3 regions of the Roseixanthobacter pseudopolyaromaticivorans genome follow, and region 1 is predicted to be linked to each of the others. Evidence: riboswitches for the same ligand, from Rfam matches in the RefSeq annotation. Region 1 holds a riboswitch; each other region holds the start of a gene.
What was found. A riboswitch is a leader RNA that binds a small molecule or an ion and turns the genes downstream of it on or off. The one in region 1 is predicted to bind thiamine pyrophosphate.

Region 1 (4,461 bases):
GGGCAAACGCGGTGATCCCCGAGCTGCACCGCATGGCGGTGGAGGCCAATGGCTGGATGAGCGGGGATACGTTCGCGGATCTGTTCGCCATCGCCCAGGTCACGCCCGGGCCGAACGTGCTGCTGGTGACGCTGATCGGCTGGTATGTGGCGGGCATTCCCGGCGCCATCGCCTGCACCTTCGTCATGTGCGTGCCGGCGGGGGCGGCGGCCTATGGCATGTCGCGCCTGTCCCACCGCTTCCGCGACGCGCCCCTGCGCATCGCCATCCAGCGCGGCCTGGCGGCGCTCACCATCGGCATCGTGCTGGCGAGCGCGTACATCCTCATGCGCCTGGCCGATACCCATTGGCTCGCCTATGGGCTCACCGCTTTCGCCGCCATCGGCGCGCTGACGACGCGGCTCAATCCGATCTGGCTGATCGCCGTGGGCGGCGCGCTGGGCCTGGCCGGGCTGGTCTAGAAGTCGCGCGACATGCGGCGGCCGGCAGGCTTCGCCGGCCGATGGGCGCGTCGCCGAAATTCATCTGCGGAATTTCGCCCGAAATCGCGGTTTCGTCCGCGGTGGAGCCGCGGAGAAGCGCCAGTAAACCGCTGTTCGTCCGCGCTAAGCCATTGTTTCACGTGAAACATTTTCCGGCCAGACGCCGGCGGGCGGGCGTCAGAAGGCCTTGAACGTGATGATGGTGCGCGTGTCCTGGATGCCCTCCAGCTTCTGCACCTTCTCGTTCACGAAATGGCCGATGTCGGTGTCCGTGGGCACATAGAATTTCACCAGCAGGTCGAAATCCCCGGCGGTGGAATAGATTTCCGAGGCGATCTCCGCATCCGCCAAAGCGTTGGCCACCTCATAGGATTTCCCAAGCTGGCATTTGATCTGGACGAAGAAGGCGATCACGGAAACTCTCCTTGGCGCGGCCCGTCGGGGCGGCGCCAAGGTGGCGAAAAGGGCGCGCCCTTGCAAGGGCGCAGGCCGCATAGGCTGACCCGCCGGGCTTGATGGGCGGGCAGGGGTTCTCTACATCTAAGCCATCTCGTCGGGGTGTCCCGCATCATGCGGGGCTGAGAGGCTTGTCCAACCCGCGAACCTGATCCGGATCATGCCGGCGAAGGAAACCGAGATTGCGCAGGGCGGCCGTTCGGGCCGCCTGTCCCGCCGCATCTTCCGGCTTCCCGCGCCATCCTCGATGCCCGTCGGAGCTGCCGCGTGTCACAGAGCCTCATCCCCATCGCCGTAACCATTGCCGGCTCGGATTCCAGCGGCGGCGCCGGCATCCAGGCGGACCTGAAGACCTTCTCCGCCCTCGGCGTGTATGGCGCCAGCGTCCTCACGGCTTTGACCGCGCAGAACACCACGGGCGTCAGCGCCATCCACGACGTGCCGCCCGCTTTCATCGGCGCGCAGATCGACGCCGTGTTCAGCGACCTGAAGGTCGCGGCGGTGAAGATCGGCATGCTTTCGCGCCCGGCGGCGATCCAGGCGGTGGCGGAGGGGCTGGCGCGGCACCAGGCCCGCGCCATCGTGCTGGATCCGGTGATGGTCGCCGCCTCCGGCGCTCGTCTGCTGGAGGATGCCGCAATCGCCACCCTCAAGGAGGTGTTGCTGCCGCGCGCCATGCTCATCACGCCCAACCTGCCCGAGGCCGGCGCCCTGCTAGACCAGCCGGTGGCGCAGGACGAGGCGCAGATGCTCGCCCAGGGCCAAGCCTTGCTAGCGCTCGGCTGCGGCGCGGTGCTCATGAAGGGCGGCCATGGCTCGGGGCCGGAGAGCATCGACCTTTTGGTGAGCGCCGACGGGGTGCTGCGCCTGTCCGCCCCGCGCCATGCCACGCGCAACACCCACGGCACGGGGTGCACGCTCTCCTCCGCCATCGCCGCCGGCCTTGCCAAGGGCGCGGATCTGGAAGGCGCGGTGCGGGCCGCAAAGGCTTATATCACCGGGGCCATCGCCGCCGCCGATGCGCTGGATGTGGGCCATGGCCATGGCCCCGTGCACCACTTCCATGCCCTCTGGGCCAATTGAGCAAATTGCGCTGAACCCGCTTGCATGAACGGCTTTTCGCAGTATCGTCCGGTGCGGCGAACGATCGTTCGGCAAAAGGGATAGGGCATGGCGCAACAGCGGGAGAAGGGCAGCGAGCGGGGGCCGGAGGATGGCGCCCAGGCGATGACCGGGCAGCTCGGCAAGACCATTCAGCGGCTGCGCAAGGCCTATAATCTCTCGCTGTCCGAACTCTCCGAGCAGTCCGGCGTGGCGAAGTCCATCATCAGCCAGATCGAGCGCAACGAGACAAATCCCACCCTCGCCACCGTCTGGCGCCTGTCTCACGCGCTGGACATGACGGTGGAGCGCGTCCTCGCCTCTTCGGACGAAGCGCCCTTCATCGAGAAGATGACCCGCGCCGAGACGCCGATCCTGGTTTCGCAGGACGGGCGGTGCCGGCTTTCCATCATCGGCTGGATCAAGACGGTGGAGTGGCTGCAATATTACGAATTCCTCGCCGAGCCGGGCGGCGAGCTGGACTCCGACGGCCACCAGATCGGCTCCATCGAATGCCTGACGGTGACCGCGGGCACCCTCACGGTCGAGGTGGGCGGCGTGACAGAGACCGCGAAGGCGGGCGAAACGCTGCGCTATCGCTGCGACCGCCGCCACGTCATCCGCAACCTCGGCACCGAGCCGGCCGCCGCCTTCATGGTCTGCCTGCTGAAGGCGGCCGTGCTCGACTGAGGGTCGGGCGCTACCCGCCCCGTCAATAGACGTCGCGGCAATAGCGGCGCTGCGCGGCAAGCTGTTCCAGCGCCTCGGTGCCGATCAGCTCGCTGAGCACATGGTCCACCGCGGGGGCCATGCCCTGGAGGCTGCCGCACACATAGATCGCCGCTCCGGTCTCGATCCAGCGCACCACCTCCGCACCGGCTTCCTTAAGGCGATGCTGCACATAGAGGTGCTCCGCCTGGTCGCGGGAGAAGGCGAGGTCCAGCCGCGCCAGCGCGCCGGCGCTCTGCCATGCGGTGATCTCGTCGCGGAAATAGAAATCGTGCTGCCGGTTGCGCTCCCCGAAGATCAGCCAATTGGCGTCCTGCCCGGCGCGCACGCGGCGCTTGAGATGGGCCCGAAGGCCCGCAAGGCCGGTGCCGTTGCCGATGAGAATCAGCGGCCGGGCATCGTCCGGTCCGTGGAAGGCCGGGTTGGACCTGATGCGCAACGCGATCCGCGCGCCTTCCGGCGCATGGTGAGTCAGCCAGCCGGAGCCAAGGCCATAGTCGCCTTCGGGCGTCCGCGTCTGGCGCACCAGGAGTTCGATCCGTCCGTCCTCGGGAATGGTGGCAATGGAATATTCCCGATGCGGCAAGGGTTTGAGGCCGTCTGCGATCTCCTGCGCGCTGCCGCCGGACCGATCCTGCGCTGGTTGCAGGCTGCGCGCCAAAAGCTCGCGCAGGGGCAGAGTCTGTCCGCCATTCTGGACCGGGGCGTCGCCGTCGAGCTTGAGGGCATCGAGCGTGCGTCGAACGGTTTCCATATCCAGGCGCGGGCCGATCTCGGCGATGTCGCCGGCGGCCCAGCCGGCGGGTGTCCCGTCCCGGTCCAGCGCGAGATGGAAGGTCGGCAGACCGGCGCTGCCGGCATTGAGCAGGCGGCGGCTGGCGAGGCGCCAATCCTCATAATTGGGCTGGCTCCAGTCGGGCAGGGTGGTCAGGCCGGACAATGTGCCGAGATGCTGCTGCCAATGGCGCAGCGCGCCCGCATCCTCCATGTCGACCTCGATACGATCGAACAGCGGCGTCGCGCCGTGGGTGCGCAGCCAGGCGTCGAGTTCCGCGCCGAACCCGCAGAAGCGCGTGAACGACCGGTCGCCCAGCGCCAGCACGCCATAATCAAGGTTCGCCAGCCCCGTCTCGCCGTTGTGCGCGGCCATCCGCCGAGCGAAAGCACGGGCGGTGTCCGGCGGCTCGCCCTCGCCGAAGGTGGAGACGACGAATAACGCCCGCTTCGCCCTGGTCAGCGCTTCGGGTGCAAGCCCGGCCAGGGATTCCACGGTCACCGGCAGGCCGGCCGCTTGCAGGGCCTTCGCGCTCTGCCAGGCGAGGCGCTCCGCGGTGCCGGTCTGGCTGGCATAGGCGACCAGCACCGGCGCGGTGTCGGGCATGGCGGCGGCGACCGGTGCGGCGGCGGCGCGGGCCTCGCGCTTCTTTTTGCGACGGTCGAGATAGAGCATCCAGCCGGTGATGGCGAACAAGGGCATCAACAGACTCGCCACCATCATCAGCAGCGTGCCGGTAAAGCCGAAGAAGCTGCCGGAATGCAGCGGGAAGATGCTGCCCATGAGCTTCTGGCCCGCCGGCAGATCATCGTAACGGCGATGCTCGCGCACCTGCCCAGAGGCGTCCAGGACAAGGGTGTTGTTCGCCCGTTCATGGGCCGGGTTCACGGGCTGATAGGTGATCGTCAGCGTCTGCGC
Region 2 (4,461 bases), 580 kb from region 1:
GGCGCTCAGGCCGCGGGCGGTTCCGCGACATCGGGGGCGGGGGTGTAGATCTTGCCGCCGCCGTCGCGGAATTTCTGCGCCATTTCCGCCATGCCCGCCGCCGCCTGGTTGTCGGCTTCGGCGCGGGCAATATCGCCGGCTTCGATCTTCAGCTCCTGGGAGATTTTCATGGAGCAGAATTTCGGCCCGCACATGGAGCAGAAGTGCGCCACCTTGGCGCCCTCCGCCGGCAGGGTCTCATCGTGGAAGGATTCCGCCGTCTCCGGATCGAGGGAGAGCGCGAACTGGTCGCGCCAGCGGAAGGAGAAGCGGGCCCGGGAAAGGGCATCGTCCCGGATGCGCGCAGCCGGATGGCCTTTCGCAAGGTCTGCCGCATGGGCGGCGATCTTGTAGGAGATAACGCCGGTCTTCACATCGTCCCGGTTGGGCAGGCCGAGATGCTCCTTGGGCGTCACGTAGCAGAGCATGGCGGTGCCGAACCAGCCGATCATGGCCGCGCCGATGGCCGAGGAGATGTGGTCGTAGCCGGGGGAGATGTCGGTCACCAACGGGCCAAGCGTGTAGAAGGGGGCCTCGTGGCAGACCTTCAGCTGCTTCTCCACATTCTCGCGGATGAGGTGCAGCGGTACATGGCCCGGCCCCTCGATCATCACCTGGCAATCGTGCCTCCAGGCGATTTCGGTGAGTTCGCCCAGGGTCTCCAGCTCGGCGAACTGGGCGGCGTCGTTGGCGTCCGCGATGGAGCCTGGGCGCAGGCCGTCGCCGAGCGAGAAGGCCACGTCATATTGGGCGAAGATCTCGCACAATTCCTCGAAATGCTCGTAGAGGAAGCTCTCCTTGTGGTGGGCGAGGCACCATTTGGCCATGATCGAGCCGCCGCGCGAGACGATGCCGGTGACGCGGTTGGCGGTCAGCGGCACATAGGCGAGGCGCACGCCGGCATGGACGGTCATATAATCCACGCCCTGCTCGGCCTGCTCGATCACCGTGTCGCGGAAGATCTCCCAGGTGAGGTCCTCGGCGACCCCGTTCACCTTCTCCAGGGCTTGGTAGATCGGCACCGTGCCGATGGGCACCGGGGAATTGCGGATGATCCATTCGCGGATGGTGTGGATGTTCTTGCCGGTGGACAGATCCATGACCGTGTCGCCGCCCCAGCGGATCGCCCACACCAGCTTGTCCACCTCCTCGGCAACCCCCGAGGTGACGGCCGAATTGCCGATATTGGCGTTGATCTTCACCAGGAAGTTCCGGCCGATAGCCATCGGCTCGGTTTCGAGATGGTTGATGTTGTTGGGGATGATGGCCCGGCCGCGCGCCACTTCCTCGCGCACGAACTCGGCCGTGATATCGGTGGGAATGGCCGAGCCGAGGCCCATGGCCTTGTGGTGCGGGTGGGCGCCGCCATTGGCGCGGGCGAGATTTTCGCGCGCGGCCACATATTCCATCTCGGCGGTAATGATGCCGGCACGCGCATAGGCCATCTGGGTCGGCCGCTTGCCGGGCTTGGCCTTCAGGGGCTTGCGGCCGGTGCGGTCGAAGGCGGGCAGGTGGCTGGTCTGGCCGGGCTTCAGCCCGTCGTCTTCCGGCTTCTGCGCGCGGCCTTCCACTTCCTCGACATCGCCGCGCTCAAGCACCCAGCTGCGGCGCAGCTCAGGCAGGCCCTTGGTGAGGTCGATCAGCGCCTCGGGATCGGTGTAGGGGCCGGAGGTGTCATAGACGCGCACCGGGCGTTCGGCGGGATCGGACAGGCTGACCTCCCGCATCGCCACCTGTACGTCGGGACGGGTGGCTGGCACGAATACCTTGCGGGACTGGAGCAGGGGGCCTGTCGTCACCTTCAGGGATGAGGTGGAGGCTTCATCGAGCATACGGATCTCCTTTAAGCTCGCGCTTCAAATGAGATCCGGGGATTCGAGCTTAGGAGACGGGGTGGCTCCGGGTGGAATTCGCGGGGCGAATCGCGCCGGTGGCCTATTCCGATCCCTTCGCCGGCATGACCCGGATCAGGTTCGAAGGGTCATCGCGGCGCCGGTGATCATGACGATCAATCCGGAAGGCGATCTCTCAGCCCCCTCGCGGGGCTCCCCTTGGAATGCGTCCACAGTGGGGAGGGATTTGATCCATGTCAACGCTGCGACGCAGCAGCCAGTCGCCGCGCATATTGCGTTGCAACACGAATTTGTGTGGGTCGGCAGGTGGCTTCACGGCCGGCGCCCATGACATTTCCTGGTGAAGTGCATAAATCTTACGGAGAAGCGCGGAATTGGGACGGAGAAGTGCTGAGATGCGCCAGTACCACGACCTTCTTCTGCGCATTTTGAGCGAGGGCGTCCGCAAGGAGGACCGCACCGGCACCGGCACGCTCTCCGTGTTCGGTCACCAGATGCGCTTCGACCTAGCCGAGGGCTTTCCCCTGGTTACCACCAAGAAACTGCACCTCAAATCCATCGTGCATGAGTTGCTCTGGTTTTTGGCTGGCGACACAAACATCAGATATCTCAAGGAAAACGGCGTTTCCATCTGGGACGAATGGGCGGATGCAAACGGCGATCTCGGCCCCGTTTACGGCCATCAGTGGCGCTCCTGGCCGACCCCGGAAGGGGGCGTGATCGACCAGATCGCCCAAGTGGTCTCCGACATTAAGCGCAATCCGGATTCTCGGCGCTTGATCGTAACCGCATGGAATCCGTCAGACGTGCCGAAGATGGCTCTGCCGCCGTGCCATTGCCTCTTTCAGTTTTATGTCGCGGATGGCAAACTTTCTTGCCAGATGTACCAGCGCTCTGCCGACGTTTTTCTTGGCGTTCCTTTCAATATTGCATCCTACGCTCTATTGACGGCGATGGTCGCGCAGGTAGCGGGCTTGAAAGCTGGCGATTTCGTTCATACGTTCGGTGATGTTCACCTCTATTCCAACCATGTGGAGCAGGCGCAGGAGCAATTGTCCCGTCCCCTCCGCCCCCTCCCGCGTCTGGTGCTGAACCCGCGGGTGCGTGATATCTTCGCGTTCCGCTATGAAGACGTGGCGATCGAGGGATATAATCCGCACCCTGCCATCAAGGCCCCCGTTGCCGTATGATGTGCGGCTTCACGGCCTTGTGTAACGCCTTGCCGTAACTTTGGCGCCTCGCTTTGCGTATCTTGAGCGATAGCGAGAGAATACGCCCCATGGCCCTGTTTCACGAACGTAATGGCAAATTCAGCCCGGAACTCACCCTCTCTCTTCTTGGAGCGGTGGTGCCGGTACTCTGGCTGGCGGGCTGGGCGCTGGCGGGGGACCTTGGCGGGCGGCCGGTCGCGGCAGCGATCCATTTCACCGGCCTGTGGGCCGTGCGTTTCCTACTGGTGAGCCTCGCCGTCACCCCCGTGCGACGCCTCTTCCAATGGCCGAAGCTGGTACTGGCACGCCGCAATCTCGGTCTTGCGGCCCTCTTCTATGCCGCCTTGCATCTCGGATTGTTCGTGGCCGATCAAGGCTATAGCTTCACGGCGGCAGGGCGTGAGATCGTCTTGCGCTTCTATCTCACCATCGGGGCGGTGGCGGTTGCCTTGCTGCTGGCGCTTGGCGGAACATCCTTTGACCGCATCATTCGCCGCATGGGGGCGAAGCGTTGGAATGCGCTGCATGCCAGCGTCTATGCCGTTGCAATCCTTGCCATTGCTCATTTTCTGATCCAGTCGAAGCTGGACGTGACCGAGGCCGTCATGATGGGCGGCCTGCTGATCGTGCTGTTCGCCTATCGCATCGTCTTCCACTTCACGAATCGTGTCGGGCCAATGGCTTTCGCCGCCGTAACGATTGTTAGCGCCGCGCTGACGGCGCTTGGCGAAGTGGCATGGTACGGGGTGCTCACCGGCGTGGACCCCTGGCTGGTTGCGGCAGCGAATTTTCAGCCGCAGCTTGGGGTTAGCCCCGCCGGCTGGGTGCTGGCCGCCGGTTTGTCGCTGGCTCTGGCGGCGGCGGTGCGACAGACGCTGTTTCCGTCTGCAAAGACCGTCCGGGCCGGCAAACAATCCGGCACGAAAGTGTCACCCCCCAAGTCCAGACTCGCCGGCTAACCCCCTTCGCTGTCCGTTCCCGCTCTCCCCCCGATCAGCTAAGCTGAGCGGCGAGCATGGGGGTGGGACATGAATGCGAAAATCAAGGGTATTCTATGGTGGGTGTGCCTTGTCGTGGCGCCGCTTATTCTTGCCAGCGCCGAGCTTTTCCATCCGTCGGGCTTCACGAGGAGTCCCGGCATGTATGCCTATCTTTGTACGTCCCAGCCGTTTGATCCGCGCTACTGGGCGCTTGGTTATTTCGGGCCGACCTGGTGGTTCACCATGCACATGATCCAGCTTCCCATGCTGGGGCTGGTGTCGGTGGGATTATGGATGGCTGTGGAGGGGATTGAGGAGGGCCTCGCCTGTCTCGCGGCCTGGGTGTCGCGCGTCGCCACCTTCATATTTTTGATCTGC
Region 3 (4,461 bases), 1.4 Mb from region 1:
CTCCCGCGCGCCGTTCACCTGGAGGTCGAGCACGGTTTCGGTTTCCATCATCCTCACTCCGCCGCCGCGCGCGGCGCGAAACGCTCCGCCCCGAAGGGGGCGATGAGCGGGTCCGTGTGGCCGTCCAGCACCAGCGCGCAGATGGTGGACGTGGTCACCGGCAGCAGCAGGATGCCGTTGCGGTGATGGCCGGTGGCATAGATCAGCCCCGCCACCTCGCTCGCGCCGAGAATCGGCGCATCGTCGCGACTGCCGGGGCGGAAGCCCACCCATTGCTCGATGATGGTCAGTTCCTCGATGGTCGGCACGCAGCGCCACGCATGGGTGAGCAGCGCCAGCTGGCCGCCGGCGGTGATGTCGGTGTCGAAGCCCTTCTCCTCCACCGTGGCGCCGATGATGAGCCGCCCGTCCTTGCGCGGCACCATATAGGTGCCCGGTCCCCACAGCACATGGGTCAGCAAAGGCGCTGCGGGGTCCATGCGCAGGGCCAGCATCTGCCCCTTGATGGGGCGCACCGGCAAGGGCGCCGCCGGGGCGATGGTGACCCCGCGCGACCAGGCGCCGGCCGCCAGGATCACGGTATCGGCGGGATGCAGAACGCCATCGACCACGACGCCGCTTGCCCGGCCATCGCGGGTTTCCACCCGCTCCACCTTGGCATGTTCATGCAGCACCGCACCGGCCTTCAGCGCCGCGACCTTCAGCGCCGCCGCGGTTTGCCGGTTGTCCGCCTGGTGATCCTGCGGGCACCAGAGGGCGCCGGCCAGTTTAGTGGCGAGATGCGGTTCCTTGCGGCGCGCCTCGGCGGCGGTCAGCCATTCCACCGGCAACCCGAGGCTCTTTTGAAAGGCGTGCTGGTGGCGCAGCTTGGCGGCGTCGTCTGCGGTGAGCGCGACGACGAGCGTGCCCTCCTCGCGCAGGCCCACATCCATGCCACTGGCCGCTTCCAGATCCGCCGCGAAGGCCGGCCACAAGGTCTGGCTCGCGCGGTTGAGGGTCAGCAAACCCTCTTCGCCGGGCTCGGCTTCCGCACAGGCGGCGAGCATGCCGGCGGCGGCATGGCTGGCGCCGGAGCCGGCAAGGCCGGCATCGAACAGCTCGACCTTGCAGCCCGCCTGGGCGAGACGCCAGCCGATGGCGAGCCCGATGACGCCTGCGCCAACGATGGCGACGCGCAGGCCGGCAGCGTCGCTGCGGGCCGGCTCAACTTGCGAAGAAACACTATTCTGGGACGATAAGCGGGTGCTCATCGGCTCCTCCCTACGCTGGAATGACCCAGACAGGTTCGATGGGTATGATCTCAGCCGCGCGTGACGCGCGGCACCCCAGGCCGTCTGATAGTATCACCGCTCTGCGCCCCAGCGGCAAGGAAAACTCAAAAATTCGCATCGAACCGTCACGAACCGATGCAAGGCGTTTCGTCCCATAGCTTTTTCGCGGTCCAGCCGCAATTGCCGGGCCTGGGCGCAAAGCATGGGGCGGCTGATCCCCACGCATGGAGGCGTGTGGATCGGCAGATAGGATGGCGCCAGAGACCTCGACTCGCGAAAATGTTCTTGTTATGTTCCTTTTGAGATAAGTGACCGGGAGCACCGCGATGAAGCTGTATTGGGCACCCCACACCCGCGCTTTCCGCGCTTTGTGGTTGTTCGAGGAGGCAGGGCTGCCCTATGAGCGCGAGCTGGTGCCGCTCGATGGTCCCTTTATCGCCTCCCCGGAATTTCGCGCCATCAACCCCATGATGAAGGTGCCGGCGCTGGAGGATGGCGACGCGCGGATCGCCGAGAGCGGCGCCATCTGCCTCTATATCGCCGACAAATCTCCGGAAGCGCACCTTGCCCCCGCGATCAGCGATCCGCGCCGGGGCCGCTATCTGCAATGGCTGTTTTGGGATGCCGCCTGCATGGAAGCGGCCTTCACCCAAAAGCTCGCAGGTGTGAATCTGCCGAGCCGGGCCGCCGGCTGGGGCAGCTTCGAGCGGGTGATGGATGTGCTGGAAGCGGCGCTCACGCCCGGGCCTTATCTGCTGGGGGAACAGTTCACCGCAGCCGACGTGATGGTGGGCAGCAATGTCTGGTACGGGCTGACGCTTCTGAAGGTGATCGAACCCCGGCCGGTGTTTACGGATTATGTGGCGCGCTGCGAGGCGCGGCCGGCATTCCAGCGGGCTAACGCCATCGAAGCGGAGGCCCTGGCCACCTGAGGGTGGCGCAAGCGTCGTTTGCCGGCGTGCGGGCGCAAGCGCCCGCTGCCAGCGCCGCGCGGACGCGCTATAAGGCGGCCATGCTTCCCTTGCTTCCGCTCATCCGGCGCGTGCGCCACGGCCTCACTCTCGGTGTGCGCACCATCGTCATGGACGAGGCGCGCGGCGTACTTCTGGTGCGCCATTCCTATACGCCCGGCTGGCATTTTCCCGGCGGCGGCGTGGATGTGGGCGAAACCACGGAAGAGGCGGCCCGGCGCGAACTGATGGAAGAAGCGGCGGTCACCGCCGAAGGTCCGTTGGTGCTTCATGGCCTGTTCTTCAATCCCCGCGTCGGCGGGCGCGATCATGTGGCCTGCTATCTCGTGCCGCGCTTTTCGTTCGAGGCCCTGCCCGGCCCCAATCTGGAGATTCGCGAGGTGCGCTTTTTCCCGCGCGACGCTTTGCCGGCGGATGTCACCGCCAGCACGCTGCGCCGCCTCGCCGAGATCGAAGGCGGGCACCCGCCGGACCCGCGCTGGTAGGCGCGCATCATTCCCCGAGCGCGCGGTCCATCGCCCTCGCCTACCGTTCGCTGCCTGTCTCATTCGGGAGCTTTCTCATGGAAGTGACCTCCACCCCCTCCCCCGCCGCCGAAATCGCCGCCCTGCTCGATCGCCTCGGCGTTGCGCCCGCAGCGCGCGCCGGCGGCACGCTGGCGACGCATTCGCCGATCACGGGCGAGCAGGTCGCCGCCCTGCATGAAACGCCCGACGCGACGGCAGCAATCGGCGCGGCCCACGCGGCCTTTCTCACCTGGCGCTCCGTGCCCGCGCCCCGCCGCGGCGAGCTGGTGCGCCTGCTGGGCGAGGAATTGCGCGCCGCCAAGGACGATCTCGGCCGGCTGGTGACCCTGGAGGCGGGCAAGGTTCTCTCCGAAGGGCTGGGCGAAGTGCAGGAGATGATCGACATCTGCGACTTCGCCACCGGCCTGTCGCGCCAATTGCACGGCCTCACCATCACCACCGAGCGCCCCGACCATCGCATGATGGAAACCTGGCATCCGGCGGGCGTCGTGGGCGTTATCTCGGCGTTCAATTTTCCCGTCGCCGTCTGGTCCTGGAACGCCGCGCTGGCGTTGGTGTGCGGCAACGCCGTGGTGTGGAAGCCCTCGGAAAAGACGCCGCTGACCGCGCTCGCGGTCCAGGCCATTTTCCAGCGCGCGGCGGAACGCTTCGGGGAGGCGCCGGCCAGCCTCTCCACTTTGCTGATCGGCGGGCGCGAGATGGGCGAAGCGCTGGTGGACGATCCGCGCGTGCCCGTGGTCTCGGCCACCGGCTCCACCGCCATGGGCCGCGCGGTCGCGCCGCGCCTTGCCGCGCGGTTCGCGCGCGCGATCCTGGAACTCGGCGGCAACAATGCCGCCATCGTCTGCCCTTCCGCCGACATCGACCTGACGGTGCGCGCAGTGGCGTTTGCCGCCATGGGCACCGCCGGCCAGCGCTGCACCAGCCTGCGGCGGCTGATCGTGCACGAGAGCGTTTATGACGCTCTGATTGCCCGCCTCAAGGCCGCCTATGGATCGGTGCGCGTGGGCGATCCGCGCGATCCGGCAACGCTCGTCGGCCCGCTCATAGATGAGGCAGCGGCGCTGGCTATGACCCGCGCACTGGATTCGGCCCGCGCCGAAGGGGGCAAGGTGAGCGGCGGGGAGAGCGTGCGGCCGGCTGGCCTTGCGGGCGGCGCCTATGTGCGGCCGGCTTTGGTTGAGATGCCCAGCCAGAGCGCCATCGTGCGGACGGAAACCTTCGCGCCCATCCTCTATGTGCTGCGCTACACGTCTCTGGACCAAGCGATCGCCCTTCAGAACGACGTGCCGCAGGGCCTTGCGTCCTCCATCTTCACCACCGACTTGCGCGAGGCCGAGCGCTTCCTCTCCGCCGCCGGATCGGACTGCGGCATCGCCAACGTGAATATCGGCCCCTCGGGCGCCGAGATCGGCGGGGCGTTCGGCGGCGAGAAGGAGACCGGCGGCGGGCGCGAGGCCGGCTCGGACAGCTGGAAGGCCTATATGCGCCGGGCCACCAACACCATCAATTACGGCACCCGCTTGCCCCTCGCCCAGGGGGTGAGCTTCGATCTGGGCTAGGGCCGCGCGCCGCACGGGCCGAACCCTTTCTTGTAAGGCATAAACATTGCTTCATAATCGGCATGTCCAGCATGCGGGAGCCTTGTGAATGCCCTTCATCCACCGCATCGGTCCACGCAGCTATGTGTTC

Region 2: linked by a shared signal. The riboswitch ahead of thiC (phosphomethylpyrimidine synthase ThiC) and the one ahead of thiD (bifunctional hydroxymethylpyrimidine kinase/phosphomethylpyrimidine kinase) in region 1 are both predicted to bind thiamine pyrophosphate.
Region 3: linked by a shared signal. The riboswitch ahead of thiO (glycine oxidase ThiO) and the one ahead of thiD (bifunctional hydroxymethylpyrimidine kinase/phosphomethylpyrimidine kinase) in region 1 are both predicted to bind thiamine pyrophosphate.

What each region holds. Positions count from the first base shown of each region.
Region 1 covers NZ_CM195539.1:1,731,133-1,735,593, forward strand. The annotation lists gene V5F68_RS08380 (chromate transporter) at 1-461, shown strand, start outside; gene V5F68_RS08385 (Lrp/AsnC ligand binding domain-containing protein) at 660-896, opposite strand; TPP riboswitch at 1,027-1,131, shown strand; gene thiD (bifunctional hydroxymethylpyrimidine kinase/phosphomethylpyrimidine kinase) at 1,206-2,021, shown strand; gene V5F68_RS08395 (helix-turn-helix domain-containing protein) at 2,109-2,729, shown strand; gene V5F68_RS08400 (PepSY domain-containing protein) at 2,752-4,461, opposite strand, start outside.
Region 2 covers NZ_CM195539.1:2,316,086-2,320,546, reverse strand. The annotation lists gene thiC (phosphomethylpyrimidine synthase ThiC) at 6-1,871, opposite strand; TPP riboswitch at 1,967-2,101, opposite strand; gene V5F68_RS11235 (thymidylate synthase) at 2,288-3,082, shown strand; gene V5F68_RS11230 (protein-methionine-sulfoxide reductase heme-binding subunit MsrQ) at 3,172-4,062, shown strand; gene V5F68_RS11225 (hypothetical protein) at 4,132-4,461, shown strand, end outside.
Region 3 covers NZ_CM195539.1:3,162,195-3,166,655, forward strand. The annotation lists gene thiS (sulfur carrier protein ThiS) at 1-51, opposite strand, end outside; gene thiO (glycine oxidase ThiO) at 54-1,250, opposite strand; TPP riboswitch at 1,239-1,338, opposite strand; gene V5F68_RS15135 (glutathione S-transferase family protein) at 1,598-2,203, shown strand; gene V5F68_RS15140 (NUDIX domain-containing protein) at 2,284-2,727, shown strand; gene amaB (L-piperidine-6-carboxylate dehydrogenase) at 2,805-4,331, shown strand; gene V5F68_RS15150 (ethanolamine ammonia-lyase subunit EutB) at 4,420-4,461, shown strand, end outside.